DNA from 3 places in the Erwinia sp. E_sp_B01_1 genome. Region 3 is predicted to be linked to each of the others. Evidence: predicted binding sites of a transcription regulator. Region 3 holds the regulator's gene; each other region holds the start of a gene.

Region 1 (10,731 bases), 300 kb from region 3:
CATAGCGGGCGGGAATTTCCCCGCCCGGAGATGATATAGCGTTAAACGGTGCCGCTTTAATCCTGTTGCTGCGCTCGCTCTGAAGGTGACAACAAATCAGCGTGAACCCTGGCCCCGAAGCAAACAGGCCAGGGTGCTGATCCTGCTTCAAACAGGCTCAGAGGTCTTCCAGAATGGCCAACGCATCGGCCAGCTTCTTCACGCCATAGACTTTCATATTTTCCGGCGGCTTTTTCGGCACGTTTGCCGCAGGCACGATGGCCCGACGGAAACCATGCTTGGCCGCTTCTGAAATACGTTCCTGACCGCTGGGCACCGGACGAATCTCTCCGGCCAGCCCGACCTCACCAAATACCACCAAATCCTGTGGCAGCGGGCGGTCACGAAGGCTGGAAACCATCGACAGCATCAGCGCCAGATCGGCACTGGTCTCGGTGACCTTAACGCCACCAACCACATTCACAAAGACATCCTGATCGGCCATCTGCAGGCCGCCGTGGCGGTGCAGCACAGCCAGCAGGATAGCCAGACGGTTCTGCTCCAGACCCACAGCAACGCGCCTTGGGTTGCCCATCATGGAATGGTCCACCAGCGCCTGAATCTCCACCAGCAGCGGACGCGTCCCCTCCCACAGCACCATCACGGAACTGCCTGAGGTTATCTCCTCGCCCCGGCTGAGAAAAATTGCTGAAGGGTTGCTGACTTCACGCAGCCCCTGCTCGGTCATGGCAAACACGCCCAGCTCGTTCACGGCACCAAAGCGGTTTTTATGGCTGCGCAACGTGCGGAAGCGGGAATCGGCATCGCCATCCAGCAGCACGGAACAGTCAATACAGTGCTCCAGCACCTTCGGCCCCGCCAGCGAACCATCTTTGGTGACGTGGCCGACCATAACGATAGCCACACCACGGGTTTTAGCAAAGCGTGTCAGGTAAGCGGCGCTTTCACGTACCTGCGCAACGCTGCCCGGCGAAGACTGAACGTCCGCCATGTGCATCACCTGAATGGAGTCGATCACCATCAGCTTCGGCTGTTCCTGCTCGGCTATCTGGCAGATCTGCTCGATACTGGTTTCCGACAGCATAAAGAGATTATCGGTAGGCAAACCTAAACGGTGGGCGCGCATAGCGACCTGCTGAAGCGACTCTTCACCGGTGACGTAAAGGGTTTTGGTATCCTGAGCCAGTTTGCTGAGGGTTTGCAGCAGCAGCGTACTTTTCCCGGCACCAGGGCTTCCGCCGATCAGGATGGCACTGCCGGGCACGACGCCACCGCCGAGCACGCGGTCAAACTCTTTAAAGCCGGTAGAGAAACGCGGCTGGGCTTCCAGGCTAATCTCAGAAAGCTTCTGCACCCGGCTCGGGCCTGAACTGCCCGCATAGCCCATACGCTCGTTGCGCGCAACGGTCGGCGACGCCGACAGACGCACTTCAGTAATCGTATTCCAGGCCTGGCAGGCGCTGCATTGCCCCTGCCAGCGTGGATAATCTGCGCCGCATTCATTACAAACAAAGGCGCGTTTTGCCGCTTTGGCCAAATTTACCCCTTAACGCTCATCAAAGATCAGGCTGCCACTGAGAATACAGAACACGCCCATTAAATCCGCATGACGGATGATCACTTCAGTTTGCTCATTCACTGTAGGCTTGGCGTGATAGGCAATGCCTAACGCGGAAGCCTTGATCATCAGCAAATCGTTAGCGCCGTCGCCAATAGCCACGGTCTGCTCGGGCGCAATATCAAAGCGCTCCGCCAGTTTCAGCAGCGTGTCGGCTTTGTATTTCGCATCGACAATATCGCCCAGCACTTCACCGGTCAGCTTGCCGTCGCGGATTTCCAGCACGTTGGCGGCAATTGCTGAGAGGTCCAGCTTATCGCGCAGGTACTCAGCAAACCAGGTGAAGCCACCTGAGGCTATCGCCACATGCCAGCCCAGAGCCTGTAACTTATGCACCAGCTCAGTCAGGCCCGGCATCAAAGGCAGCTCATCGCGCACCTGAGCGAGAATATTGGCATCCGCACCTTTCAGGGTTGCCACGCGCTGACGCAGGCTGGCGGCAAAGTCCAGCTCGCCACGCATCGCCCGCTCGGTCACTTCTGCAACCTGCTCACCGCAGCCCGCCAGTTTGGCTATTTCATCAATGCACTCCACCTCAATCGCGGTGGAATCCATATCCATCACCAGCAGACCTGGCGTTTTCAGATGGGGGATTTTACCCAGCGGTGCCACATCAAGACCGGCATCATGGGCCAGTTTGGTGGCGCGCGGCGTCAGGGATCCAGCCAGGCGAACGACGTGATACTCTTCAACACGCCAGGCGCTGACGATCACCATCGCGGCCCCAAGCTGACGCTGGAGTTCCGTGAGGCTGGTTTTATTCAGATCGCGCCCGTACAAAAGCCAGCCAGTGCGGCCGGCACGGTAGTCGAGCGGCATGACTTCATCGCCACTGAGAGATAGAGGTAAACCCGGCCACAAAGAGACATCGGAAGGCAGGTCGCACCAGGTCAGACTATTTGGCATTACAGCTCCTGTAGGGACATATTAACCACGCAAGAGGCTACCCTGTCCGCCCCGCTTCTGGCAACATAAAGCATCGATACGAACGGTGGTTCGTGCATAAAGTGTGAAGGGTAAAGATGGCAAAGGCCAAACTTAAATTTCGTCTGCATCGTACGGCAATCGTACTGATCTGTCTCACCTTGCTGGTGGTGCTGATGCAGGGTGCCTCGTGGTTCAGTCTGAGCCACCAGATTGCCCGTTCCGAACAGGTGGATGAACTGGCCCGTACCCTGACGCGTCAGGTGGCGTTCAGCCTGACGCCGCTGATGGAAAACAGCGACGATAACCACCAGAAAATTGTCGACGTTCTGGAGCAGATGACCAAAGAGAGCCGTATCCTGGATGCCTCGGTCTATGATGACGACGGTACCCTGCTGGCTCACAGCGGTGAAACCATCAACGTGCGCGATCGCCTGGCGCTGGATGGACAACGGGCTGGCAGCTACTTCAACCATCAGCTGGTGCAGCCACTGGAAAGTCCTGACGGCCCGCTGGGCTTTCTGCGGGTGACGCTGGATACGCACGTGCTGGTGACCGAATCCAAACAGGTGGATAACACCACTAACGTTCTGCGCCTGATGATGCTGCTGGCGCTGGCTATTGGCATTATTCTCTCCCGCACCCTGCTTCGCGATCGCCGCACACGCTGGCAGCAGTCGCCGTTTCTGCTTACCGCCAGTAATCCGGTAAAAGAGGATCATGAAGAAAGCAGCGAAGAGACGCCTACTCAGACCGATAAAATCTGATCAGGCCATCCGCGCAATTTGCATTAAGAAATGGGTAATGATGAATAGATTCATAAACAGATAATCACGATTTATTTTCATGATAAAAAAGGAAATTTTTGAAATTATTCCTCTGTTTGTAAACAGATACTCAGAGTTGAAAGGGGCTGATGAAGAGGCTTGATGCAAAGGAATCTGGCCGGTGTGCCCGGCCAGTAGAAAGACTTAAGCTTTATCGCCAAGCAGAACGGATTCCAGCGCGATTTCGATCATCTCGCTGAAGGTCGTCTGGCGTTCCGCTGCGGTAGTCTGCTCACCGCTGCGGATATGGTCAGAAACGGTACAGATCGCCAGCGCTTTCGCTCCGAACTCTGCTGCCACGCCGTAGATGCCGGCAGCTTCCATTTCCACACCCAGGATGCCGTACTTTTCCATCACGTCGAACATCTGCGGATCTGGCGTGTAGAACAGATCAGCGGAGAAGATGTTACCAACGCGTGCATCAACACCCAAAGCTTTCGCCGCATCAACCGCGTTACGCACCATCTCGAAATCCGCAATAGCCGCGAAGTCATGGTCTTTAAAACGCATACGGTTCACTTTGGAATCGGTAGAAGCGCCCATACCAATCACAACATCACGCAGTTTAACGTCGGAACGAACTGCCCCGCAGGAACCCACGCGGATGATCTTCTTCACGCCGAAATCGGTGATCAGCTCTTTGGCATAAATGGAGCAGGATGGGATGCCCATACCGTGACCCATAACTGAAATTTTGCGGCCTTTATAGGTGCCGGTGTAGCCCAACATGCCGCGCACGTTGTTCACTTCTACCGCGTCCTGCAGGAAGGTTTCTGCGATATGTTTTGCCCGCAGCGGATCGCCCGGCATCAACACCACGTCAGCGAAGTCACCCATTTCTGCATTAATATGAGGGGTAGCCATTTTTCATCCTTTTCAAAGTCTTGCCGGCGTCAGTGCGCCGGCCGGTTACGTTTGGCCAATTACAGCATGCTTTTGCCGTATTCCATATCGGAAAGGCCAAAATAAGTTGCCACAGTCTGGCCGATATCAGCGAAGGTGTCACGGTAGCCCAGCGAGCCCGGCTTGACGCCAGGTCCGTAGATCAGTACCGGGATATGCTCGCGGGTATGCTCGGTGCCTTCCCAGGTAGGATCGCACCCGTGGTCAGCGGTGAGGATCAGGATATCCCCCTCCTGCACCAGCGCCATCAGCTCAGGCAGGCGGCGGTCGAACAGCTCCAGTCCACCGGCATAGCCCGGCACATCACGGCGATGTCCCCAGGTGGAGTCAAAGTCCACAAAGTTAGTAAAGACAATGCTGTTATCCGGCGCGATTTTCATCTCTTCAATGGTCGCATCAAACAGGGCATCCAGGCCGGTCGCTTTGACTTTTTTGGTGATGCCGACGTGCGCATAGATATCGGCAATTTTCCCAACGGAAATCACCTGACCATTCTGCTCATCCACCAGCTTTTTCAGGATGGTTGGCGCAGGTGGCTCTACGGCCAGATCGTGACGGTTGCCGGTGCGCTCAAAGTGGCCAGGCTTGTCACCCACAAACGGACGCGCAATGACGCGGCCAATGTTATAGCCACCTTCGGTCAGCGCTTCACGGGCGATTTCACACAGCTTATAGAGGCGATCCAGTCCGAAAGTCTCTTCGTGACAGGCAATCTGGAACACGGAGTCCGCAGAGGTATAGAAAATCGGCTTGCCGGTTTTCATATGCTCTTCGCCCAGCTGATCCAGGATCACCGTGCCGGAAGAGTGACAATTCCCCAGGTAACCCGGTAAATCAGCCTTCTCCACCAGCAGATCCAACAGCTCCTGTGGGAAGCTGTTCTCTTTGTCGCTAAAATAGCCCCAGTCAAACAGCACCGGCACGCCGGCGATTTCCCAGTGACCTGAAGGGGTATCTTTGCCGGAAGAGAGTTCGCTGGCATAGGCGTAAGCGCCAATGATTTCAGCGTTCTCATCCAGACCCGGCGGGAACTTGCCGGTCGACTCTTCTGCCGCTTTGCCTAAACCCAGTGCGGTCAGGTTCGGCAGATGCAGTGGCCCTTTGCGCCCTTTGTCAGCTTCACCTTTGAAGCACGCCTCAGCGATATGGCCGAGGGTATCCGAGCCTTCGTCGCCAAACTTACCGGCGTCTTTGCTGGAGCCGATCCCAAAGGAATCAAGCACCATGATAAATGCACGTTTCATCCTGGTCTCCTGCGTCTTTAACGCGATGAGCTTAAATTTTATCGATCAGAATAGTATGACGCTTATGCTGTGATTCTGCGACAGATAACTGGCGTCGGGTGCGGTGCAGTTTCGCTTAATGTGATCGCGCGTTTAACTGCCTTAGCCGCTTCCTGCCAGTCAGACTCGGTGGCCGCATGGATCACTGCCAGAGGACGCTGGTTATCGGCCTGGTCACCCAGCTGCGCCATCTCGCTGAAGCCCACGCTGTAATCCAGCGTATCACTGGCCTGACGACGGCCGCCTCCCATTCCCACTACCGCCATTCCCAGCGCACGGGTATCCATGGCGCTGACGATGCCAGGCTTGTCGGCATAAAGCGCCTTGCTGAGCATCGGGGCTGGCAGATACTTGTCCATCTTCTCTATAAAATCTGCCGGGCCTTTCTGAGCGGCTACCATGCGCGCGAAAACTTCTGCCGCTTTGCCGTTATCCAGCACCGCCTGCAGTTTTCTGGTCGCCTCTGCGGTATCAGCCGCCAGCCCGCCAGAAACCAGCATTTCCGCACTCAGCGCCAGCGTCACTTCCAGCAGGCGAGGATTGCGGTATTCACCGGTAAGGAAGCGTACCGCCTCACGCACTTCCAGCGCATTCCCCGCGCTGGAGGCCAGCACCTGATTCATGTCAGTCAACAGCGCCGTGGTTTTGCAACCCGCGCCGTTAGCCACGCCCACAATCGACTGAGCCAGCAGTTCAGACTGCTCAACGGTCGGCATAAAGGCTCCCGACCCTACTTTGACATCCATCACCAGCGCATCCAGCCCTTCGGCCAGTTTTTTCGCCAGAATTGAGGCGGTGATCAGCGGGATGGAATCAACGGTAGCGGTGATGTCGCGGGTGGCATAAAAGCGTTTATCCGCTGGCGCAAGAGAGTTGGTCTGGCCAATAATTGCCACGCCCACCTCTTTGATAATGCGCCTGAAAGTCTCATCATCCGGGAAGATATCAAAGCCAGGAATCGCTTCGAGTTTATCCAGCGTGCCGCCGGTGTGCCCGAGGCCACGGCCTGAGATCATCGGCACATAGCCGCCGCAGGCTGCCACCATCGGGCCGAGCATCAGCGACGTCACGTCGCCCACGCCGCCGGTAGAGTGCTTGTCCACCACCGGCCCGTTAAGGCCCAGCGACTGCCAGTTCAGCACCGACCCGGAATCTCGCATGGCCATGGTCAGCGCCACGCGTTCCTGCAGAGTCATATCGTGAAAATAGATAGTCATCGCCAGTGCGGCGATTTGTCCTTCAGAGACGGTGTTATCACGGACGCCGTTGATGAAGTAACGGATCTCTTCTTCGCTCAGCGCCTGGCCGTCTCGTTTTTTACGGATAATTTCTTGTGGCAGGAACACGTTGCCCCCTGGCATTAATAGAGAAACTTAATAGGCTGAATCGCTTTTCGCGCCCGTATGCCCTGCCGCAGTCAGCAGGCTGGCTAGCAGGCTGGAGGCGCCAAACCGGAAGTGACGGGCATCAGCCCAGTCACTGCCCAGAATGTCGTCGGCCAGCTTCAGGTAGATTGCCGCATCTTCCGCCGTGCGCACGCCACCGGCAGGTTTGAAGCCCACCTGGTGCTTAACGCCTTTGTCGGCGATAACGCGCATCATGATTTCGGCCACTTCTGGCGTGGCGTTGACCGGCACTTTACCTGTCGACGTTTTGATAAAATCGGCACCGGCGGCGATGGCGATTTCAGAAGCTTTGCGGATCAGCTCAGGCGTTTTCAACTCGCCGGTTTCGATGATCACTTTCAGCAGCACGTCGGCGTCTGTGCAGGCTTCTTTACAGGCGCTGACGATCTCATAGCCAATCTCTTCATTACCGGCGATCAGCGCACGGTAAGGGAACACCACATCAACCTCATCGGCGCCGTAAGCGATCGCAGCGTGGGTTTCGGCCAGCGCAATCTCCAGATCGTCATTGCCGTGCGGGAAGTTGGTGACGGTAGCGATGCGGATATCCGGCGTGCCCTGTTCGCGCAGCGTTTTACGGGCGATGGGGATAAAGCGTGGGTAAATGCAGATGGCCGCAGTGTTACCGGCAGGGGATTTAGCCTGATGACACAACGCGATCACTTTTTCATCGGTGTCATCATCATTCAGGGTGGTCAAATCCATCAGTTTCAATGCGCGTACAGCGGCGATTGCGTCGGTCATGTTGTTCTCCAGACAATGTTTAAGGCGGACTGCCAGAGCGCACATCAGCAAAGCGCCAGCAACCACCTGAGCCCCGGCAAGGGCTGTGATGTTAAAATAGTAACGGAAAAGCGCAGCTCTTTTCCGTGATGAAATTCACGAACAGGGGAATGCTGTTGCAGGCATTGTACCTTCCATGTGACTAATATCACAAAACAACCCCATTCAGCGCCAGAGTGCGGGTCAGGAATACGATTACTAACCGGCAGCGGCGCGCAATGTTATAATAATAACATTTTTCGGGCAGTATAACCGCTACAGATGACAATATCGCCGTTCAGGCGGTGAAGCTTTGGATTAAGGGGGACTTTAAGAGTTTAGCCAGTCAGAGCTGAAAAAGGGCGCGGGTGTTCTCACGAAGGGTTTCGGCGATCTCCTGCGGCGATTCGGCGCGCAGTTCACACAGGCTTTGCCAGACATTTTTTACCCGCTCCGGGCGGTTCGCCTGACCCTGGAAGCCCTGCAGGGGCATATCCGGCGCATCTGTTTCCAGCAGCAGCGAAGAGAGGGGCAGGCGCGCAATGGTATTACGGGTTTTGCTGGCCCGCTCATAGGTAATCGTGCCCCCCACGCCAATGGCATAGCCCAGGCGGACAAACGCCAGCGCCTGCTGTTCGCTCCCGGCAAAACCATGCACCACGCCGCGACGGGGAACGTCGAGACGTTTCAGATGCTGCGCCAGCTTATCGTGGGTCCGGCGTGAATGAAGGATCACCGGCAGATCGTATTTTTTCGCCAGCCGCAGTTGTGCATCGAGCACCCTCTCCTGCTTCTCAAACTGGGGATTTTCTATATAGAGATCCAGGCCGATCTCGCCGATCGCCACCAGCTTTGCTGAACGTTGCCGGAGATAACCTTCAAGCCGATCGAGATGCGCATCCTGATGCTGGTCAATGGCCATCGGGTGGGTGCCCAGCGCGGCATACAGCGGTGCCCAGCGTTCTGCCAGCGCCATCACCCCGGCATAACGATCCGCCGCAACGCCCACCACGATGATCTTCTCCACCCCGGCCTCTGCCGCCAGACGAAGGCTGGCTTCCTCATTCCCGCAGAAGGGATCAAAATCAAAATGACAGTGCGTATCGACGAATGTCGGATTCATGCCAGCGATCCTTTATCGTAATCAGCATCATTTCCCGCCAGAGGATCCAGGATCGCGCCCTGACGAATCGGTTCATTAGCCACAGGAGCGGGTGGGATCACCGGCTGCTGGCTGACCAGTGACTCATTTTCCTGCAGCCACTGACCGAGTGTAGCCAGGAAATAGCGCCCACAGCGGCGGCCCAGATGATAATCCTGATTCAGTGACGCCACACGGCTGCCCAACGCCATGCTGGCAAGCACATGCGGCGGAAAGATTTCAATAATGTTCAGCTTGCCCGGCGGGTTCTCAATAAAGTCCTGAGTGGCACGGTAGCTCTCCTCATGCAGATGCATAATATTCATCAGCGGCTGCAAGGCGCTGTCCGTGAGCCAGCGTTCGATGCGCTTCAGCCACTGCGGCGTATAGGTCATCTGCGAAGGCACCGTACGGATAACCACGATGGTTTCAGCCCCACGCCGTGCCGCTTCACGCACCGGAATGGCATCGCTGATGCCGCCATCCAGATAGCTGATACCATCCATATCCACACCGGGGCGGTACAAACCGGGAATGGCGCTGGAAGCTTTAATGATGTTCAGCCAGTTAGCCGCCGTGGGCGCAAAGTAGCCCGGTGAATAATCATCACTCCGACAGGCGCACATATAGAACTCGCGGCCTGAGGAGAACATCTTCTCGCCCGCTTCCATCGCCAGCGGAAACTCCTGAGCGGTAACGTCCACCAGCCAGTCGAGATCGATCAGGTGCCCGCCACGAACAAAACGCAGAGGATCAAAAAACAGTTTACTGGTGGTGTAACGGGTGATGACCCTGCGCGCGTAACCAGGCTGGCCACAGATATAGGCAGAGAGATTTTGCGCTCCCGCAGAGGTACCCAGCATCAGATCAAACGGGTTGTAATTAGCCCGCTGGAATTCATCCAGCACGCCTGCGGTGAAGATACCGCGCTGCCCACCACCTTCGCAGACCAGAGCGAGTTTGCCTGGACGAAATGGGGTCAGCCCCAGCGGCTCAATGTTGCCGAGGGTCAGGGGGATGCGTTTGCCCAAAGACAGTATCCTCAGAGGAGTAAATTGCGAAGGATACACGGGAAGGGAGGAAACTGTTTGGCGGTTGTTGCGTTCTTTTGTATCAAAAATGCCGGAGGCCAGTCATTGACTGGCCTCCGTTGAATCATTTGTCAGACGGTCTATAACTTCTTACGGCCAGTGAACAGGCTGATCAGGAAGATAATGATACCGACAACAAAGACGATTTTAGCTGCCCATGCGGCTGTACCAGCCAGACCACCAAAACCTAACGCTGCTGCGATGAGCGCGATAACCAGAAAAATAATGCCCCAACGAAACATAAGCTTCTCCTTACCCTATATTAGAAATCGAACTGCCTGATTTATTCAATCCGCCTTCAGGCGAGACTGGGTTATTTTCTTCAAACATTTTCGATGTGGGTCGCCTCATCATGAGGCGAACCACCTCTGTTTATGACTTCACAGTCAGATCGTTCTTAACGCTCTTCACACCATCAATAGCTTTGGCAATACCTTCAGCGCGTTCGGACTGCGCCTGGCTTTTCACCGTACCGGACAGCTGGACCACACCGTTAGTGGTTTCCACTTTCACGTTACGTGAAGGAACGATGTCGTCTGCTAACAGTTTAGCTTTAATTTCGCTGGTCGTTGCCGCATCACCGGCATAACCGCTTACGCTGGATTTTGTGCTGTCTTTAACGTGCAGTTTATCGCTGACAGATTTCACGCCTTCAACTTTCTTCGCTGCCGCTACAGCCAGTTCTGCCTGGTCCTGAGACGGAACGAAACCACTCAGCGTCACGACGCCTGAATGTGTCTCAACAGAGATATCCGTACTTTTGATTGCGTCGTTGT
Region 2 (10,731 bases), 1.5 Mb from region 3:
AATCTCCGGATTCCGCCCTCGCCAGTATTATTTCCGCCATTCTGGTCATAGTAGGACAGCAAAGTATTGCCACGGGTATCGCCATTGCCCTTCCTGTGGCCGCAGCAGGTCAGGTACTGACCGTTCTTGCCCGTACCCTCACCGTAGTCTTCCAGCACGCAGCGGACAAAGCCGCAGAACAGGCGAGATTCCGCACTATCGATATCCTGCATGTTTCCGCTCTTGGCGTTCAGGCATTGCGCGTTGCTGTACCCGCTCTGGTTGTCTCCCTGTTCGTCAGCGCGGATATGGTCAGCCATATGCTTAATGCCATTCCGGTATTCGTGACCCAGGGCCTGCAAATTGCCGGAGGGTTCATCGTGGTGGTGGGCTATGCCATGGTGCTGCGCATGATGGGCGTGAAGTACCTGATGCCCTTCTTTTTCCTCGGTTTCCTTGTTGGCGGCTACCTCAATTTCAGCCTGCTGGCTTTTGGTTGCGTGGGCATGATCATCGCCCTGGTGTATGTCCAGCTGAATCCGCAATGGCGTAAACCCGGTGCCCAGGTTCACTCCGCCTCTGCCCTCGATCAACTTGATGATTAATGGAGCCTTTCATGGAACAGAAGAAACTTACCCGATCCGACCTGTTCAGTATGTTTGTCCGGTCAAATCTGCAACAGGCCTCGTTTAATTACGAACGCATTCATGCGCTGGGTTTTTGTTACGACATGATCCCCGCGATCAAACGTTTGTATCCACGCAAGGAAGATCAGATTGCGGCACTGAAGCGTCATCTGGTGTTCTTCAACACCACGCCTGCGGTGTGCGGCCCGGTTCTGGGCGTCACTGCCGCGATGGAAGAGGCGCGGGCTAACGGCGCAGAGATCGACGATGGCGCGATCAACAGTATTAAGGTCGGTCTGATGGGGCCACTGGCAGGTGTGGGCGACCCGCTGGTCTGGGGAACCCTGCGACCGGTCACTGCGGCGCTGGGGGCTTCTCTGGCCTTGTCCGGAAATATACTGGGCCCGCTGCTTTTCTTCATCCTCTTCAATGCCGCGCGTCTGGCGCTGAAATGGTATGGCCTGCAGTACGGGTTTAAGAAAGGAGTGAATATTGTCAGCGATATGGGTGGAAATGTGCTGCAAAAACTCACCGAAGGCGCTTCCATCCTGGGGCTGTTTGTCATGGGCGTGCTGGTTACCAAATGGACCCGTATCAACGTGCCCTTGGTCATTTCACACACTCCGGGGGCGGAGGGCACCACCGTCACCATGACCGTGCAAAACATTCTCGATCAGCTCTGCCCTGGCTTGCTGGCGCTGGGCCTGACCCTGCTGATGGTACGTCTGCTGAATAAGAAGATTAATCCCGTCTGGCTGATTTTTGGCCTGTTTGGTCTGGGGATTATCGGTAACGCATCAGGCTTCCTGTCCTGATCTTCCGCCCCGGTTCAGACCGGGGTTACTCACTATTATGAGGGGGTTAACTATGAAAACAACAGCTCTGCGTCTGTATGGTAAACGTGATTTACGCCTGGAAACCTTTGACCTTCCACCGATGAAGGAAGATGAAATTCTGGCAACGGTGGTCACGGACAGCCTGTGCCTCTCCTCCTGGAAAGAGGCGAATCAGGGTAAGGATCACAAGAAGGTGCCTGATGATGTTGCCACCCATCCGGTGATCATCGGCCATGAATTCTGCGGAGATATTCTTGCCGTTGGAAAAAAATGGCAGCATCAGTTTCAGGCCGGGCAACGCTATGTGATTCAGGCCAATCTGCAACTGCCGGATCGCCCTGACTGCCCCGGTTACTCTTTCCCCTGGATCGGCGGTGAAGCCACGCATATTGTCATTCCCAATGAGGTGATGGAGCAGAATTGCCTGCTGGCTTATAAGGGTGAGACCTATTTTGAAGGCTCGCTGGTTGAACCGCTTTCCTGCGTGATTGGCGCTTTTAATGCGAATTACCATCTTCAGGAGGGTAGCTATAACCACAAAATGGGGATCCGCCCACAGGGACGCACCCTGATCCTTGGCGGGACTGGTCCAATGGGATTACTGGCGACAGATTACGCCCTTCATGGTCCCGTCAATCCCGCCCTGCTGGTTGTCACCGATAACCATGACGAAAAGCTCAATTACGCGCGTCTGCACTATCCTTCCGGGCCTCAGACGAAGATTCATTACCTGAACAAACTGGAGGCCTCTGATGAAAATCTGATGGCATTGAGCGATGGTGAAGGCTATGACGATATTTTTGTGTTTGTTCCGAATGAAGCGCTGGTGACCCAGGCTTCCTCGCTGCTTGCCCCGGATGGCTGTGTCAATTTCTTTGCCGGCCCCCAGAACAGGCAGTTCAGCGCGCCCATCAATTTCTATGACGTGCATTACTCTTTCACCCACTATGTTGGCACTTCTGGTGGCAATACAGAGGATATGCTCAACGCCGTGAAGCTGATTGAGGAGAAAAAAGTTCAGGCTGCAAAGGTAGTGACGCATATTCTCGGGCTGAACGCAGCAGGTGAAGCCACCCTTGATCTTCCGGCCATCGTAGGCGGTAAAAAACTGGTTTACACCGGTAAAAATCTGCCGCTGACTTCGTTGAAAAAAATTGAAAATCCTGAACTGCGCGCCATCCTGGACCGCCATCAGGGATTATGGTCAGCCGAGGCCGAGCAATATTTGTTAAAGCATGCTGAGGCTATCGACGCCTGATGTAACCCGCTTTTAACCGGGACGCTTATAAAATCGGCCCCTGTCAGGGGGCCTGAATCATAAGTTTCCCTTATCACACTCACCCCCAACCGGAAGACATAATCATGGCCAGATGGAGGGGACTGTCATGCCATCAGGCTTTAAATCGCGAGGCAAACGATTACTCCCCCAATAATGTCCATTGCAGCCTGCCTGCCGGTCAAAAACCCTGCACTGGAATTATTTTGTGATGCACATCACACTTTAATTAAAGTGAAATGAAACAGAGTTTGACAAGTGTGAGCAATCTCTATTTCCTTAAGCCCGGATAGCGGCACACTGCCGCAGCATTCAATACGGGTGTTTTTTGCTGTGAATACAGCCACCCTTCTCCTGGCTGTCGACGACTTAACAAGACCATCGCAGTGGCTGCAGAAAATGGTCATTAAGCATGTGGTAATATAATGAAATATAAAATTCTGATGGCTGGCGCACTTGCGGCGCTCTCTTATAGTGTCTCTTCAACGGCGGCTACTGATGCACCGGAATACGTTTCCGACTGGTGGCACCAGAGCGTTAACGTGGTGGGCAGCACCCACACCCGTTTCGGACCTCAGTTCAATAATGACGTCTATCTCGAATACGAAGCCTTTGCTAAAAAAGACTGGTTCGATTTCTACGGCTACCTGGATGCCACCAACTTCTTTGGCGTGGGCAACTCCAACGCCAACGGTATTTTCGATCACGGCTCCCCGCTGTTTATGGAGATCGAACCCCGCTTCTCCATCGACAAGCTGACCAATACCGATTTGAGCTTTGGTCCGTTCAAAGAGTGGTACTTCGCGAACAACTATATCTACGATATGGGTCACAACAGTGATAACCGTCAGAACACCTGGTATATGGGTCTGGGCACCGATATCGATACGCATTCTGATATCGGACTCTCGCTGAACGTTTATGCCAAATACCAGTGGGAAAACTACGGCGCAGCCAATGAAAACAGCTGGGATGGTTACCGCTTCAAGGTGAAATACTTCGTGCCTATTACCACCCTGTGGGGCGGTAATCTGGGCTATGTTGGTTTCACTAACTTTGACTGGGGTTCCGACCTGCGTGATAAGTCTGATGCATCCCGTACCAGCAACTCTATCGCCTCCAGCCATATCCTCTCTCTGGGCTATGATCACTGGCACTACTCGGTTGTGGCGCGTTATTTCCACAACGGCGGACAGTGGGCCGATGGCCAGGAGCTGAACTTTGGTAACGGTCCGTTTGAAGTGAAATCGACCGGCTGGGGTTACTACCTGGTGGTGGGTTACAACTTCTGATGCGTTGAACGCGCTCTCTCAACGCCAGCGCCTTAAACAGCGCTGGCGTTGTTGTTTCTGCCCCTGAATCGCAGCGTCCGGGACTATATTACCCGCGCGCGCCTACCGGATTCATGATGGTATGCACTCTTTCCGGCTCGATGTTATACATCCCACCGTTGAAAGGATCGACAAGCAGCCAGCCAGGGAAGCCGCCCAGTGGAATATTCCCCAGGATGTACCAGAGGTTTGGCCTCTCTTCCAGCGGAATGGTCTGCGGCACGTAGCCTGCCCGCTCCAGCATCAGTCGGTACTTTTTCTTACCGAAATAGCTGCCATCCGATTTCAGCAGAGAAACCGTTTGCGGCGTCACGCCTTCTGCCACTGCCCGCCCTGTTTCATCCTGCACCACAAATTTGACGCCCTGAGGCCAGGTCTGAATTGAGACGTCCTGGGCTTTGTCACCCACGATTGTGGCACAGCCACTCAGTAACCACGCTGCAGTCAGCGCCAGTAAAAGCCTTGTCATAAATGTTCCTGCCAGAGTAAATATTCAGAATAGTCTAAGCGGAGTCTGCCGGGTTTTCATTAATAACGCCCGGCGAATACGGGCGTAATAAGGGAAATTTTCAGGGGGTTATCTTGAATGCCGTTTTGCGATGGCTGAGATATCTGCAGGCGTGGTCCGGCAGCAGCCTCCAATCAGTTTTGCTCCGGCAGCCTGCCAGGCGGAGAGATTGTCGGTTAGCGTGCAGCCAGAGGCATCACTGTGCCAGGTTTTGCTGGTGGCGTCGTACTGCTCGCCTGAGTTTGGGTAAACCACCAGCGGCTTGCTGGTCAGGGCGGAGAGCGCCTGAAGAGCCGCAGTGACCTGATCCAGAGCGATACAGTTAAGGCCCAGCGCCACGGCCTGAGGGCAGTTATCCAGCAGGGCCACGACTTCGCTCAGTGACGTACCGTCGCTGAGGTGCTCACTATCACGCAGCGTGAAGGAAAACCAGGCGGGGGTGTCGGGGAATTCAGCCAGCACAGCGACCAGAGCCTGAATTTCAGCAAAGGAGGGCAGCGTTTCACAGGCCAGGATATCCGCCCCGGCCTCCACCAGCGCCCGAATGCGGGGACGATGGAAATCCATCATTGCTGGTTGCGGCAGGGAGTAATCACCCCGGTATTCCGAGCCATCCGCCAGATACGCGCCGTAGGGCCCGACAGATCCTGCAATCAACAGATTAACTGCCTGCGGATTCGCTGCCTGATAATCGGCTCTGGCACGACTTGCCAGCTCCACGCTTCTGGCAATCAGTGCCAGCGACTTTGGTTCATCCAGCCCCCGTTTTGCAAATCCCTGCGGGGTAGCCTGATAGCTGGCGGTAATGGCAACCTGAGCGCCAGCGTTGAAATAGTCGTAATGCACCTGGTAAATAAGCTCAGGGTTTTCAATCAGCACTTTCGCTGACCATAAAGCATCGGTCAGATCACAGCCGCGTGCTTCCAGTTCGGTAGCCATCGCGCCATCCAGTACCAGACCTGCGGCAACCCGTTTTTCAACAGGGATATTATTCGGTAACACGCAAAGCCTCCTTAGCCTTTTCGCGCTTTTTCAGCAGCTGAGTCAGATAGAAAGCCCCGTAGCACAGCGCTACAAAGGGCAGGCCGCAGTATAACGCAATGCGTTGTTCAGGATCGAAGGCCAGCCCTACACAGGCCAGCAGACAGAGCAGGAAGCCCACAATCGGGGTGACAGGGAACCACGGAGCGCGATATTTGAGTTCCGAAAGCGGTTTACCTGCACGCAGATGTGCACGACGGAAGAAAAAGTGTGAGGCGCAGATACTCAGCCAGACAGCCACTACCGCAAAACCGGAGATGGCTGAAAGCGCCACAAATACGGTATCCGGCGCGATCACGCTGGAAAAAAGCGCCAGCAAACCACCCAGCATGCTGACCGAAATGGCCATCAACGGGATACCGCGAGGGGTCAGCCTTGCGAAACAGCGTGGCAACGTTTGCTGATTAGAGAGCGACCAGAGCATGCGGCCAGAAGCATAAAGCCCGGAGTTTGCCGCAGAAAGGATCGCCGTCAGGATCACAAAGTTGAAAATGTCGGCTGCATAGGGAATACCGATCTTTTCAAAGACCAGTACAAACGGGCTTTTGACGATCCCGGCCTGATCCATCGGGATCAGCGCCGCCAGGATCAGCACGGTGCCAATAAAGAAGATGATCAGGCGGGCTACGGTAGTCCGGATCGCCAGTGGCAGAACCTTATGCGGGTTTTCCGTTTCACCGGCGGCAATGCCAATCAGCTCAGTGCCGGAGAAAGCGAAGTTCACGGCAACCATGGTCATCAGAATAGGCAGCCCACCGTGCGGCAACCAGCCCGAAGCCGTCAGATTGTGGAAAAACGGGGCGCTGCTGCCATCTTTCAGCGGGATAAAGCCGAACATGGCTGCACCGCCCAGAATAATAAAAGCCAGGATGGTGATCACTTTGATCACAGAGAACCAGAACTCCCCCTCCGCGAAGAAGCGCGAGGAGACCACATTCAGCAGAAAGATTAGCCCGCAGAACAGTGAGCACCATAGCCAGACGGGCGAGTCCGGGAACCAGTATTGCATACAGAATCCGGCGGCTGTCAGGCTGGATCCCAGCGCCACTGTCCAGGTCAGCCAGTAGAGCCAGGCCACCGTATAGCCTGTCGCAGGGCCGAGATAGCGTGCAGCATAAACATGAAAAGCACCGGTTTCCGGCATCGCAACAGAGAGTTCCCCCAGGCTGAGCATCACCAGATAAACCACCAGCGCACCGATCAGATAGGCCAAAAGCGTGCCTGCCGCGCCAGTAGTGGAGATGATATAGCCGGTGTTGAAGAACAGGCCGGTGCCAATTACGCCGCCTAAGGAGAGCATCACCAGGTGGCGGGCTTTCATGCTGCGCTTAAATTGTTGCGTTGTGTCGGGGTTACTTTGCTGCATCACGGACTTATCCATATAGACGTCTAAACTTCCACATGGGGTCAGCGTTATACCGATTCTGGCTTCTGAAAGCAACGTTACTGAATGTGGGGGATGGGCCGGGAGGCAGGGTTTTCAGCGCTGGCGCGCGCCGAAAACTCACAGGACGGAATGATTAACCAAACATATTCACAATATAACGTTCCAGGGCAGCCCGGGAGCTGAATCCATGAGGGATGCCGTAGTGATCCTGATTCTCTCCCGCCAGATACATTGGGAACTGCACATATTCATCACAGGACTTCATCTCTGAAGCCGGGTGGGCATAGCCGTGGCTTTTCTCTTTCAGCGTAGGGTGAATAACCAGTGCGGTACGACCCATACGCGCTTCACGATTAACATAAACATAGTTATCGCCGCGGCGATAACCATAGGCTTTTGGTGTCACCGCGTCCATTTCAAATCCCGCACCTTCCAGTACGCGAGCGACCTCATCAGGGCGTAAGTACATGCTGATTCCTCTAATCGTGCCAACCCTGCAACTTTACATCAGCGTGAAGGTTGAGCGCTTTCGGAATAATCCATAAAGGCGCGGGTTCGGGGTCCGGGTCACTAAAAATCTGCGTGATGGTCTACAGTTAATAGTACATTTCATTTCTAAGGGAGATAAATATGTTTAACCGGAAAACAAAAAATGATGACATTGATATTAATCAGGACGTGTCTCAACTGGCCGATACTCTCGACGATTTGCTGAAATCTTACGGTAGCAAAACCAAAGATGAAGTGGATGGTGCCCGCTCACGCGCAGAGGCTTTACTGAAAGAGACCCGCGCTAAGCTTAACGGCAAAAACCGTGTCACTCAGGTGGCAAAGGATGCCGGTGTGCAGGTGGACTCCTATGTTCGTGATAAACCCTGGCACGGCGTGGGCATCGGTGCAGCGGTAGGTATTTTGGTTGGGGCCCTGATTGCAACGACTACAACGCCACGTAACTAATTTATCATCTTCATCCAAATCCCTGCTGTTTGCGCCGCAGGGATTTTTTTGCCCCGCCCTTTTCCCCGCATTCCCTGACTGACAAGGCTTCCAGCCGCGATTATCCGAAAAACGCACATAGGCTTGCACAATGCGTGGTTGCATTCTCACAACGCTATATCTAGTATTAATGCATCAACACAAACACAATATGTGGTTATTCACCGGCACCAGACACCAGCAAGATGCGTGCCAGATGAGACGAAAACCAGCCTATAAGGTAAATACGAATCATGCGCATTATTATTTACACAAAGAACAACTGTGTCCAGTGCAATGCAACTAAAAACGCGATGGATAAGCAGGGGATCGATTACAAGCTGGTTAACCTCGACCAGGAACCGGCCGCGATCGAGACCCTGAAATCTCTGGGCTACCGTCAGGTGCCGGTGGTGATGGCGGAAGAAGATCACTGGAGCGGTTTCCGTCCGGATAAAATATCCGCTCTCGGTCAGCTTACGGCGATGCAGGGCTGAGAGGATGTTCACACTGGTCTATTTCTCCAGCCAGTCTGAAAACACTCACCGCTTTGTTATGCGAACCGGCCTGCCCGCCCGTCGTATCCCGCTGGATATCGCGCAGCGTTTGCAGGTCGACCAGCCTTATATCCTGGTGGTACCCAGCTACGGCGGCGGCACCAGCAGGGGTGCGGTGCCTAAGCAAGTCATCCAGTTTTTGAACGATGTCAGTAACCGCCAGCTTATCCGGGGTGTTATCGCCTCAGGTAACCGCAATTTTGGCGAGGCGTACTGCCTGGCAGGCAGCATCATTGCGCAGAAATGCCAGGTGCCCTGCCTCTACCGGTTTGAATTACTGGGCACCGCCGACGACATCGCCAACGTTTATCAGGGAGTAACCCAATTTTGGCAGCGACAGAGAGTACCCTCTTAACCCCCACAGCCTGTCTGGATTATCATTCGCTGAATGCGATGCTGAATCTCTATGATGCTGAAGGCAATATTCAGTTTGAGAAAGATAAGGAAGCGACACGCCAGTACTTCCTGCAGCATGTCCTGCCCAATACGGTGAAGTTTGATTCAGTGGGTGAGCGCTTACAATATCTGGTGTCCGAAGGCTATTACGAAGCAGAGGTACTGAACGCCTATCCGTTTGCTTTTGTCACCACGCTGTTTGAGCAGGCTTATCAACGCCGCTTTCGCTTTCAGACCTTCCTGGGCGCGTGGAAGTTTTATACCAGCTACACGCTGAAAACCTTTGACGGCAAACGCTATCTTGAAGGCTTTACTGAACGTGTCTGTATGGTGGCGCTGACGCTGGCCAAAGGAGATCAGGCTTTAGCCCTGTCGCTGATGGAAGAGATGCTTTCCGGACGCTTCCAGCCTGCCACCCCCACTTTCCTCAACTGTGGGAAACAGCAACGTGGCGAGCTGGTGTCATGTTTCCTGCTGCGTATTGAAGACAATATGGAATCCATCGGCCGCTCGGTGAACTCCGCCCTTCAGCTCTCCAAGCGCGGCGGCGGCGTGGCGTTTCTGCTGTCGAATCTGCGTGAAGCCGGTGCGCCGATTAAGCGCATTGAAAACCAGTCTTCCGGGGTGATCCCGGTGATGAAAATGCTGGAAGATGCCTTTTCCTATGCCAATCAGCTCGGCGCGCGCCAGGGAGCCGGTGCCGTTTATCTGCATGCGCATCATCCGGATATCCTGCGTTTCCTGGATACCAAGCGTGAAAACGCGGATGAAAAAATTCGCATCAAAACGCTGTCGCTGGGCGTGGTCATTCCGGATATCACTTTCCAGCTGGCTAAAACCCATCAGCCCATGGCGTTGTTTTCACCCTACGATGTGGAACGCATTTACGGTCTGCCGTTTGCCGATATCAGCATCAGTGAAAAATATCATGAGATGCTGGCAGATGAGCGCATAACACGGACCTTTATTAATCCACGCGAGTTTTTCCAGACGCTGGCAGAAATCCAGTTTGAGTCTGGCTATCCCTACATCATGTTTGAAGATACGGTGAACCGCGCTAATCCGATTCAGGGACGGATCAACATGAGCAACCTCTGCTCAGAGATCCTGCAGGTCAATACCCCCACTGAATACAACGATGATCTGAGCTACAACCGGATCGGCAAGGATATCTCCTGCAATCTGGGCTCGCTGAATATTGCTCATACTATGGATTCGCCTGATTTCGCCCGCTCGGTAGAAATTGCCGTCAGAGGGCTGACAGCGGTATCCGATCAGAGTCATATCCACTCTGTTCCTTCCATTGAGAGAGGCAATGCTCAGTCACACGCTATCGGCCTGGGGCAGATGAACCTGCATGGCTATCTGGCGCGCGAAGGCATTCATTATGGTTCTGAGGCGGCCCTGGATTTCACCAACCTCTATTTCTATGCCATCACCTATCATGCATTGCGCACATCGAACCTGATTGCGCAGGAGCGTGGAGAACGTTTTGCCGGTTTTGAAGCGTCGCGTTATGCCACCGGCGAGTATTTTACCCAATATGTGGAGCAAAACTGGCAGCCCCGCACGGCTGAAGTGGCTGCGCTGTTTGCAGGCGCCGGTATTGCGTTACCCGATCGGCAGGCCTGGAAAGATCTGCGCGATGCGGTGATGAAGCACGGGATTTATAATCAGAATTTGCAGGCGATCCCCCCAACCGGCTCCATCTCCTACATCAACCATGCGACATCCAGTATTCACCCTATCGTTTCCCGGATTGAGATCCGCAAAGAGGGGAAAACGGGCCGCGTCTATTACCCTGCGCCGTTTATGAATA
Region 3 (10,731 bases):
TAACAGGCTCATGAAAATACCTCACGCTGCTGAAAGACCTGGCTCAGAACGTACTCCCGACGCTCAATAAAAGCGGGGTCGGATTTGATCGCCCGGCAGGATTCCCCGGCTGCGTAGCGGCGGCCAAAATCAAGCGGGATCCGCTCAATGACGGTACCCGGCCCCGGTGACAGCAAGATCAGCTCGCTGGCCAGGAAAATAGCTTCTTCAATATCGTGGGTAATCAGCAGGATCTGTTTGCCACTTTCCCGCCATAACGTCAGCAACAGCTCCTGCATCTGTTCACGGGTAAACGCATCCAGTGCGCCAAAAGGCTCGTCCAGTAACAGCAGTTGAGGATCGGCTGCCAGCGCACGGGCGATCCCGACGCGCTGGCGCATGCCGCCGGATAACTGCCAGATAAAGCGCTTTTCTGCTCCTTCCAGCCCGACTTTCCTCAGCATCTTCCGGGCAATATCCCGGCGAGGCTCTTTCACCATCCCCGCCAGCTGCAAACCCAGCGCGACGTTATCCAGCACGTTTCGCCAGGGCAATAACCCTTCATGCTGGAAGACCACGCCACGTTCTGCACCAGGTCCGTTTACGGCTTTGCCATCGAGGAGAATGCTGCCGGATTCCGCAGGCAGAAAACCGGCAATCAGATTAAGCAACGTGGTTTTGCCGCAGCCTGAAGGGCCTAATACCACCAGCAGTTCGCCGCTGTCGATCGACAAATTGATATCCTGCAGCGCGAGGTGCCCTTCATAGCGGGCCGTCAGATGCGAAACTGTCAGCATGGGATCCCCTTAATCACTCAGCAATTTGCTTAACAAAGCGATCGGTAACATAGTCGCTGTAATCACTGGCCGCCTGAAGCACCTTGCCCTGAGCTTTGAGGAATTTAGCGGTATCGATAATGGCCTGATCCACGGGTTTCCCCAGTTGCTCCACCTGTTGCCGGGCGGTGAGATAGGTATTGCCCTTAACCAGACCCGGAACCTGGTCTTCCGGAACACCGCTCAGACGCGACAGCTTGCTGAGGTTATTACCGTCTTTCAGCCACTGTTCCGGATTGTCGAGATAGCCTTTTTGCGCCGTTAACGCACTACGGGCAAATGCGGTGACCACTTCAGGATGCTGCTGCGCAAAATCTTTGCGTACTACCCACACATCCAGCGTCGGTGAACCCCACTCGCCAACCCGTGCTGAATCGGTCAGGACTTTGCCCTCCTTCTCCAGTTCATTCACCGCTGGCGCCCAGACGTAAGCGCCATCAATGTCGCCCCGTTGCCAGGCAGCAATAATTGCAGGGGGCTGAAGATTAACAATTTGAAGTTGATCGGGACGGATGCCCCAGTGTTTAAGCGCTGACAGCAGGCTGTAATGCGTGGTGGAGATGAACGGCACCGCAATGCGTTTGCCGAGCAGATCTTGCGGACTGCTGATAGTTTTCTTCACTACCAGCGCTTCAGAATTTCCCAGCTGAGAGGCCAGCAGGAAGACCTCTATGGGCACCTGCTGACTGGCGGCCACCGCCAGAGGACTGGATCCGATATTGCCAATCTGCACGTCCCCGGAAGCTAACGCGCGCACCACGCTGGCTCCACTGTCAAACTTGCGCCAGTCCACTTTCGCCCCGCTCTCTTTGGCGAAGGTATCATCAGCCTGAGCGATCTTGGCCGGCTCCGCAGAAGTTTGATAAGCGACGGTGACATCCACCGCTTGTGCGCTGAGTGCCGACAATGAAAGTGCCGCCGCAATAATTGTAAGAGTGAATTTTCCCGCCATAACCTGCCCCGGTAAGTGATCGTTATTGTCTGAATAACGCCTTTGTAACCGAGAGCAATCATCGCGATAAAGTAATTAAAAATTATCTTTTATAACCATTCATCCTTAGAACAATCACTGGAAACCAAAGCTTAAAAGCGGATTTAAGCCATAAAAAAACCACCGCGTGGCGATGGTTCTTTCAGAAAGCGTCTTCAGCGCCAAATCAACAGGACGCAGGCGGCAGTCAGGAGACCCATTGAGAGGTTAAAAACGGTCCAGGCGCGACGGCTCCGCAAAATGCGGCCAATCAGCGAACCGAAGCCCAGCCAGATCAGGCCTGAAACCACGTTAACCAGCGCCATACCGATGCTGATGGCCATGACGGAATGGCGATACTCATCCCCTGCCAGGCTGAAGCTGGCGACGGCACCCAGCGCCATTAGCCAGGCTTTGGGATTAATAAGCTGCAGCAACCCGCCCTGCCAGAACGGCATCGGTGCGGCAGGTGCGCTACTGGTTTCCAGTTTCTCATAGGTTGCCGTGGCTATTTTCCACGCCAGCCAGAGGAGATAGACACTGCCAGCTATTTTCAAAAAGAGATGCAGCGAAGGATAGAGCAGAATCAAGCCGCCAATCCCAAAGGCGACCATCAGCAGCATCACCTGCATACCGAGCATGATGCCGATCAACAGCCACAATGAGCGCAAAAAACCAAAATTGGCGCCGGAGGCGGTGAGTAACATATTATTAGGGCCTGGCGTAATGGCTGCGACCCATAAAAAGCCCAACATTGATAAAAATAAACTCAGTTCCATATGAAACGGGTGCTCCTCACCCCCTGACCAGAAACGAACTTGTCGAAGCTAGCAATGTGACAGGGATCCTACAAGCATTTTGAACATGAATTTTAATCACGGAACAGCCCTGCCTTTCAGGCCGCTGGCTGGCATGAGCAATGCCCATCTGCAAACGATTTTGCCACGGCTGATTCGCCGCCGGATTGAGCTGCAACCTCACTGGCAGCGCCTGACGCTTCCGGATACGGATTTTGTCGATCTGGCCTGGAGTGAAGATCCCGCTGGCGCTAAACATAAGCCCAGGGTTGTGCTCTTTCACGGGCTGGAGGGAAGCTTCCACAGTCCCTACGCGCACGGACTGCTGCAGGTCTGTAAAGCGCGGGGCTGGCTGGGCGTGGTGATGCATTTCCGTGGGTGCAGCGGCGAACCGAACCGGCTGCGGCGAATTTATCACTCCGGCGAAACCAGCGATGCCCGCTTCTTTCTTCAGTGGCTAAGGGAGGAATGGGGAGCGGTGCCTACCGCTGCTGTGGGTTTCTCTCTTGGGGGAAATATGCTGGCCTGTCTGATGGGTGAACAGGGGAATGCCTGCCTGCTTGATGCCGGAGTGGTGGTTTCTGCCCCACTGATGCTTGAACCCTGTAGCCTGAAGCTGGAACAGGGATTTTCCCGTTTCTACCAGCGCTATCTCCTCAGCCTGCTCAAGCAGAATGCCGAGCGTAAATTACTCGCCTGGCCCGGAACGCTGCCCATCGACCTTCCGCAGCTCCGGGCGTTGAAAAAACTGCGGGATTTTGATGACGTTATTACGGCCAGAGCGCACGGATTTCTGGATGCAACAGACTATTATCGCCGCTGTAGCGCGATGCCTTTACTGCCCGGCGTGGCAAAACCTTTGCTGATCATCCATGCTAAAGACGATCCCTTTATGACCAGCGAGGTCATACCCGCTGCCGGCCTGCTGCCTTCCAGCGTCACTTATCAGCTGACGGAGTATGGCGGCCACGTAGGATTTGTCGGCGGCACCCTGCGGAAACCGCAAATGTGGCTTGAGCAACGTATACCTCAATGGCTTTCAACCTGGCTGGACAACTAACGTGATTATTCCCTGGAAAGATTTAGACGCTGAAACTCTCGATAACCTGCTGGAAGCCTTTGTGCTGCGGGAGGGCACTGACTATGGCGAGCAGGAAAAGACCCTTGAACAAAAAGTTGCAGACGTTCGCCGCCTGCTAAACAGCGGCGAAGTAGTGCTGGTGTGGTCAGAACTGCATGAAACAGTAAATATTATGCCTCGTGGCCAGGTGACCGGTTAACAAGGCGGTTTAATGCACAGAGATGACACCTGTGCGTTAAACATGGTACCAATGCTGGATCGATGTGATTTTTTTCAGGGAGGTATGCCATGTCAGCCAAACATCCGGTCATCGCGGTGACCGGTTCCAGCGGAGCGGGAACCACTACCACCAGCCTGGCTTTCAGAAAAATTTTCCAGCAGCTGAATCTGCATGCTGCAGAAGTCGAAGGTGACAGCTTTCATCGCTACACCCGTCCTGAGATGGACATGGCCATCCGTAAGGCGCGCGATATGGGCCGGCATATCAGCTATTTCGGTCCCGAAGCCAATGACTTCGCGCTACTGGAACACACCTTTGCTGAATATGGCCGTAGCGGCAGCGGCAAATCGCGTAAATACCTTCACACTTATGATGAAGCTGTGCCGTGGAACCAGGTTCCGGGCACCTTTACGCCGTGGCAACCCCTGCCTGAACCTACCGACGTTTTGTTTTATGAAGGCCTGCACGGCGGTGTCGTGACGCCTACCGATAACGTTTCACAGCATGTTGACCTGCTGGTCGGCGTGGTCCCCATCGTTAACCTGGAGTGGATCCAGAAATTAGTGCGCGACACCAGTGAACGGGGGCACTCCCGCGAGGCGGTAATGGATTCGGTAGTGCGCTCTATGGAAGATTACATTAATTTCATCACCCCACAGTTCTCGCGCACACACATCAACTTCCAGCGCGTCCCCACTGTAGATACCTCTAACCCCTTCGCTGCGCGAGCCATTCCCTCGCTGGATGAGAGCTTTGTAGTGATCCACTTCCAGGCGCTGGAGGATATTGATTTCCCCTACCTGTTGTCGATGCTACAGGGGTCTTTTATCTCCCACATCAATACATTAGTGGTGCCGGGTGGAAAAATGGGGCTGGCGATGGAATTGATCATGGGGCCGCTGGTGAAACGGCTGATCCAGGGGAAAAAATTGAGTGATGCCCCGACAGTGCGGGGCAGCAGCAAAACGGTGATGCAGTGACTTATCCTGTTATTCAATCACTTCATAACTGTGGGTGATCTCCACGCCCTTTCCTAACATCAGCGCAACAGAGCAATATTTCTCAGCGGAGAGATCCACAGCACGCGCTACGGCCTTATCAGCCAGCGCTGCACCGCTGACAATAAAGTGCATATTGATATGGGTAAACAGGCGGGGTGCTTCCTCACGGCGCTCTGAAGTTAGCTTAACCTCGCAATCCCTGACGTTATGACGGCCCTTCTGCAGGATGGAAACCACATCTATTGCGCTGCATCCGCCCGCGGCCATCAGCACCATTTCCATCGGGCTTGGTGCCTTATCGCCTGAATTCCCATCCATCAACACCTGATGTCCCGATGAGGATTCTCCCAAAAACGTTAACCCTTCTACCCACTTTACCCGAGCCTGCATAACAAGTTCCTCTAATTCATTCAGTTAACCTCAGATTACGCTTTACCCTGAAAAACGGCAATGCGGCAGTTTTCGCACTATGCTGAAGCGAGACAACAGAAGACACCCATTGAAAGCTGTGCTACAAACAAAGCTGTAATATATTCGTCAGTACTCTACATGCATGACGAAACGGGACGACATAACGAGCCAGGCTTTTGACAGAGGCCCGAATAAATTTCCTGATGGGAAACGCTTGACTATTTCAACGCCTGGCAGGGAACTCTGCCCCTGTATTTAGGCACGATTACAACAGAGGATAACAGCGAATGGTTCTCGGCAAACCGCAAACAGACCCGACACTTGAATGGTTCCTGTCACATTGCCATATTCATAAGTATCCCTCCAAAAGCACGCTGATTCATCAGGGTGAAAAGGCGGAAACGCTCTACTACATCGTCAAAGGCGCAGTAGCGGTACTTATCAAGGATGAAGAAGGCAAAGAGATGATCCTCTCTTACCTCAATCAGGGTGACTTCATTGGCGAGCTTGGCCTGTTCGAAGAGGGTCAGGAACGCAGCGCGTGGGTACGTGCGAAGACAGCCTGTGAAGTGGCTGAGATCTCCTACAAAAAATTCCGTCAGCTGATTCAGGTTAACCCTGACATTCTGATGCGTCTCTCTTCACAGATGGCGCGTCGTCTGCAGGTGACTTCTGAGAAAGTGGGCAATTTAGCTTTCCTCGATGTGACAGGTCGCATCGCGCAAACCCTGCTGAACCTGGCGAAGCAACCCGACGCCATGACGCATCCGGACGGCATGCAGATCAAAATCACCCGCCAGGAAATTGGGCAGATCGTTGGCTGCTCACGTGAAACGGTAGGGCGTATTCTGAAAATGCTGGAAGATCAAAACCTGATCTCGGCACACGGTAAAACGATCGTTGTCTACGGCACTCGCTAATCGGCTCTGATCCACGGCGCAACAGTTACTGTTGCGCCGTTTTATTTGGTACGGAGTGATGTGGCGTCGAATCATTTATCACCCAGAAGTTAATTACGCACTGCGCCAGACGCTGGTGCTCTGTTTACCCGTGGCTACAGGATGGCTGCTGGGCGATTTGCAGAGAGGTTTACTCTTTTCCTTAGTGCCTGCCTGTTGCAATATTGCTGGTCTCGATACGCCTCATAAACGTTTTTTCAAACGCCTGATTGTCGGCGGAAGCCTGTTTGCCTTCAGCAGCTTCCTGATCCAGTACCTTGGCGGCCATGCCGTTCCCCTGCCGGTTATTCTCTTTACGATGGCGATGCTGCTGGGCATTACCGGGGAGCTAAGCCCGCTGCATGGGCGTTTGCTGCCAGGCTCGCTGATTGCTGCAATTTTTACGCTGAGTCTGGCCGGACGTATGCCCGTCTGGGAACCGCCGATGCTCTATATTTTGGGCACAATCTGGTACGGAGTCTTTAACTGGTTCTGGTTCTGGCTGTGGAAAGAGCAGCCGATGCGCGAAACTCTCAGCCTGCTCTACCGGGAGCTGGCGGGCTATTGCGAAGCCAAATATACCCTGCTGACCCGGCTTACCGATCCTGAAAAGGCCCTGCCTCCGCTGCTGATACGACAGCAGAAAGCTGTCGACCTGATCACCACCTGCTATCAGCAAATGCACATGCTGTCAGCTACCCGTTATAACCATCATAAACGGCTAACCCGGGCATTTCAGGTGGCGCTGGATTTGCAGGAACATATCTCAGTCAGTCTGCATCAGCCGGAGGAGGTGCAAAAACTGGTTGAGCAGAGCCATGCTGAAGCGGTCATTCGCTGGAATGCTCAGACTATAGCTGCCAGGCTGCGTGAACTGGCCGACGATATCCTCTATCACAAGCTGCCCAACCGTTTCACCATGGAAAAACAGTTGCAGGCGCTGGAGAAAATTTCGCGTCAGAATCCGGATAATCCGGTTGGGACCTTTTGCTATTACCATTTCAGCCGTATCGGACGGGTGTTGCGCACGCAGCGCCCTCTCTATCAGCGGGACTTAATGGCCGATCGGCAACGCCGGCTGCCTCTGCTGCCCGCCATCAAAAGCTATCTGTCGTTGAAATCCGCAGCCCTGCGAACCGCAGGCCGGTTCGCCGTGATGCTGACCTTTGCCAGCTCCCTGGCGCTGTTCTTTAATCTGCCAAAACCTTACTGGATCCTGATGACGGTGATGTTCGTCAGTCAGAATGGCTACAGTGCCACCCGGGTAAGGATCCAGCACCGTGCGCTTGGCACGCTTGCCGGGTTGGTTATTGCGGCTATAACCCTGCGACTTCAGGCACCGGAATCGATCGTCCTGCTGGTGATGCTGGCGATCACCCTGATCAGCTATCTGTTTATCCGTAAGTTCTACGGCTTTGCCATGATCGGTTTTACCGTCACCGCCGTTTACTCTTTACAGCTCCTCTCGCTGAATGGGGCAGATTTCCTGCTGCCCCGGTTGCTGGATACGTTGATGGGCTGTCTGATTGCCTTTGCCGGCATGGTCTGGTTATGGCCACAGTGGCAAAGCGGTCTGCTGCGACAGAATGCGCACGATGCGTTGGGCACTTATCAGGATGCGTTACAGCTTTTACTGGGGAATGAGCAGGATCCGGTGAAGCTGGCTTACCAGCGCATAAAAGTAAATCAGGCTCACAACGCGCTGTATAACTCGCTGAATCAGGCGATGCAGGAGCCGGGATTTGATCCCAGTTATCTTTCCGATATGAAACTCTGGGTAACGCACAGTCAGTTTATCGTTGAGCATATCAATGCCATGACCACGCTGGCGCGCGAGCACACCATGCTGACCTCTTCGCTGGCAGAGCGCTATTTGCAATCCTGCGAGGTGGCACTGCAACGCTGTCAGCAGCGACTGGAATATGATGGCCCCAGCTCTGAAGCTAACGTGCTGGATTCACAGGTGGAGTTTCATCAGGGGCCGGTCACCATTCTTGAAAGGCATGTGAAGCGTATTCTGGGGCATCTGAGCGTGATGCATACCATCTCCTCACTCGCCTGGAGTTCACGTCCGCACCACGGACGCTGGCTCTCACGCAAGTTAAGAAAATCGTCCTGACTGCTTATCCTGTGCTGCCTGTACGGTGAGATGAAAGAGGGCCTGACAGCCGGTCTGCAGGGGGCGGTACGAATGCAGGTGTGAGAGAGCGGCATGGCGTGGAAAGGGATCTGATGCAAAATTTGAGCTGATGGGAAATCCCCAGGGAGCTGAGCAGCTCAGCTCCCTGTCGGTCTGTTAAGCCAGCGCTTGTTCTACCGCTTTAGCAAAGCGGGCCATGCCCTCTTCAATATCAGTAGGTTCAATTACCAGCGAAGGGGCGAAACGGATCACATCCGTTCCGGCATTCAGAATCATCACTCCTTCCGCTGCGGCGGCATTCAGAATGTCCCGCGCTTTACCTGCATGTTGCGGCTTCAGTGCGGCACCAATCAGTAACCCTTTGCCACGAATATCGCTGAACAAATCCAGCTTCACATCGAGGGCCTTCAGTGCGGTGACAAACTGCTCACGGCGAGCTTCCACACCGCTCAGCACCTCTTCGGTGTTGATAATATCCAGCGCGGCTTCTGCTATGGCGCAGGCCAGCGGATTACCGCCATACGTGGTGCCATGAACGCCCGGCGACATAGTGGAAGCGATCTCGTTGGTAGTCAGCATCGCACTGACCGGGAAACCGCCGCCCAGCGCTTTAGCGGTGGTGAGGATATCCGGCTGCACGCCATAATGCTCATAAGCAAACAGCTTGCCGCTCCTGCCCATACCGCTCTGCACTTCATCCAGCACCAGCAGCGCCTGATGCTTATCACATAATTCGCGCAGCCCCTGCATAAACTCCAGAGTCGCTGGCATCACGCCGCCCTCGCCCTGAATCGGCTCAACCACAATGGCACAGGTATGGTCATCAATCACCGCCTTAACGGCAGCCAGATCGTTAAACGGCACATGGACAATATCCGCAGGCTTCGGACCAAAGCCGTCAGAATATTTAGGCTGCCCACCCACGGAAACGGTAAACAGCGTGCGGCCATGAAACCCGTTATGGAAGGCAATGATTTTACTTTTGTAGGGTGAATGACGTTTGGAAGCGTAGTAACGCGCCAGCTTGAAAGCGGCTTCGTTGGCTTCTGCACCCGAGTTGGCAAAGAACACACGTTCGGCAAAGGTGGCGGCAATCAGCTTGCTGGCGAGGCGCAAAGCTGGCTCATTGGTGAACACGTTGCTGGTATGCCACAGTGTTTCGCCCTGAGTTTTTAATGCTTCCACCAACGCCGGATGGCAGTGCCCCAACGCCGTGACCGCAATACCACCGGAAAAGTCGATATACTCTTTGCCCTGCTGATCCCAGACCCGGCTGCCTTTGCCTTTCACCGGCACAAACTGCGCTGGTGCATAAACAGGCAATATCACCTCATCGAACGTCGCCCGCGTTACCGCTAATTTATCCGCTGCCATTGACTACCTCATGTTTTTTTCGTTGTCAGAGAGTGAAATTATAATCACAAAATATGCATAAAAAATCACTGAATTGCAATTATTTCACGCTTTCAGGAAATTACCGAGGAGTTGATGCCCCTGCTCGCTGAGGATGCTTTCAGGATGAAACTGTACGCCTTCCAGCGGTAAATGACGGTGACGAAAGCCCATGATCTCATCCGGTTCTCCGTTGGAGAGTGTCCATGCCGTGACCTCGAACGCTTCCGGCAGCGAGGCCGTTTCCACTATCAACGAATGATAACGGGTAACGGTTAGCGGATGGTTCAGGCCAGCAAACACGCCACGATCGTTATGTTCAATAGCCGACACTTTCCCGTGCATCACCTGACGCGCACGCACTACACGAGCGCCGAAAGCCTGTGCGATGGCCTGATGTCCAAGACAAACGCCCAGAATGGGCATCTTCCCGGCAAACTCACGGACAGCGGCCAGAGAAATCCCCGCCTCATCTGGCGTGCAAGGCCCGGGTGAAATCACCAGCCGCTCCGGCTGTAAATCCGCAATCTGCGCCAGCGAAATTTCATCGTTACGGTGAACCTCTACCTCAGCCCCCAGCTCGCAAAAATACTGGTAAAGATTCCAGGTAAAAGAGTCGTAGTTATCGATAAGCAGTAGCATGTTGGCTCCGGGATGATCTGGGACGCCGCCATTCTACGCATTTTCCTGCCGTTCGCTTACCACTTTGCCAAACGCGGCGGTGAGTAAACTCAGATCCCCTTCCAGGCTGGCGCGGTTAGCCTCTTTCCAACTGTCGCTGTCTGTTTTCTTCCACTGAATATCATAACCGGCCTGAATAACGATCTGCTCAAACAGCAAACGTTGCGTGCGGCCATTGCCACGCAGGAAAGGATGCAGCACCGTCAGCTCGCAATAATACCAGGCCAGGCGTTCAGTGAATTTATCCAGAGGCAGATCGGCCAGACCATTTTCATCTTCCAGCGC

Evidence for each region. Region 3 encodes CRP, which controls carbon source genes, mostly activating them, when cyclic AMP is high. Its sites were predicted from a motif close to ATGTGANNNNNNTCACAT; they were not measured.
Region 1: a site for CRP is predicted at 7,881-7,898, ahead of deoC (deoxyribose-phosphate aldolase). Genes of this name have one in related genera too.
Region 2: a site for CRP is predicted at 2,924-2,941, ahead of VRC33_RS17350 (nucleoside-specific channel-forming protein Tsx). Genes of this name have one in related genera too.

The regions. Positions count from the first base shown of each region.
Region 1 covers NZ_CP142208.1:707,359-718,089, reverse strand. Annotated here, with positions in the region: gene radA (DNA repair protein RadA) at 158-1,537, opposite strand; gene serB (phosphoserine phosphatase) at 1,547-2,524, opposite strand; gene VRC33_RS03465 (YtjB family periplasmic protein) at 2,641-3,309, shown strand; gene deoD (purine-nucleoside phosphorylase) at 3,514-4,233, opposite strand; gene deoB (phosphopentomutase) at 4,293-5,516, opposite strand; gene deoA (thymidine phosphorylase) at 5,579-6,901, opposite strand; gene deoC (deoxyribose-phosphate aldolase) at 6,929-7,705, opposite strand; gene VRC33_RS03440 (TatD family hydrolase) at 8,070-8,846, opposite strand; gene VRC33_RS03435 (patatin family protein) at 8,843-9,895, opposite strand; gene VRC33_RS03430 (DUF1328 domain-containing protein) at 10,036-10,197, opposite strand; gene osmY (molecular chaperone OsmY) at 10,328-10,731, opposite strand, start outside.
Region 2 covers NZ_CP142208.1:3,710,676-3,721,406, forward strand. Annotated here, with positions in the region: gene VRC33_RS17335 (PTS mannose/fructose/sorbose transporter subunit IIC) at 1-584, shown strand, start outside; gene VRC33_RS17340 (PTS system mannose/fructose/sorbose family transporter subunit IID) at 596-1,420, shown strand; gene sorE (L-sorbose 1-phosphate reductase) at 1,473-2,699, shown strand; gene VRC33_RS17350 (nucleoside-specific channel-forming protein Tsx) at 3,143-4,009, shown strand; gene VRC33_RS17355 (hypothetical protein) at 4,098-4,517, opposite strand; gene mmuM (homocysteine S-methyltransferase) at 4,626-5,495, opposite strand; gene mmuP (S-methylmethionine permease) at 5,545-6,963, opposite strand; gene VRC33_RS17370 (DUF2002 family protein) at 7,118-7,453, opposite strand; gene VRC33_RS17375 (DUF883 family protein) at 7,615-7,941, shown strand; gene nrdH (glutaredoxin-like protein NrdH) at 8,214-8,456, shown strand; gene nrdI (class Ib ribonucleoside-diphosphate reductase assembly flavoprotein NrdI) at 8,461-8,871, shown strand; gene nrdE (class 1b ribonucleoside-diphosphate reductase subunit alpha) at 8,910-10,731, shown strand, end outside.
Region 3 covers NZ_CP142208.1:406,135-416,865, reverse strand. Annotated here, with positions in the region: gene tauC (taurine ABC transporter permease TauC) at 1-12, opposite strand, end outside; gene tauB (taurine ABC transporter ATP-binding subunit) at 9-776, opposite strand; gene tauA (taurine ABC transporter substrate-binding protein) at 790-1,767, opposite strand; gene VRC33_RS01825 (LysE family translocator) at 1,962-2,564, opposite strand; gene VRC33_RS01820 (hydrolase) at 2,650-3,642, shown strand; gene VRC33_RS01815 (YheU family protein) at 3,644-3,862, shown strand; gene VRC33_RS01810 (phosphoribulokinase) at 3,952-4,863, shown strand; gene VRC33_RS01805 (OsmC family protein) at 4,873-5,274, opposite strand; gene crp (cAMP-activated global transcriptional regulator CRP) at 5,583-6,215, shown strand; gene VRC33_RS01795 (YccS/YhfK family putative transporter) at 6,274-8,352, shown strand; gene VRC33_RS01790 (aspartate aminotransferase family protein) at 8,530-9,747, opposite strand; gene VRC33_RS01785 (aminodeoxychorismate synthase component II) at 9,832-10,407, opposite strand; gene VRC33_RS01780 (putative adenosine monophosphate-protein transferase Fic) at 10,441-10,731, opposite strand, start outside.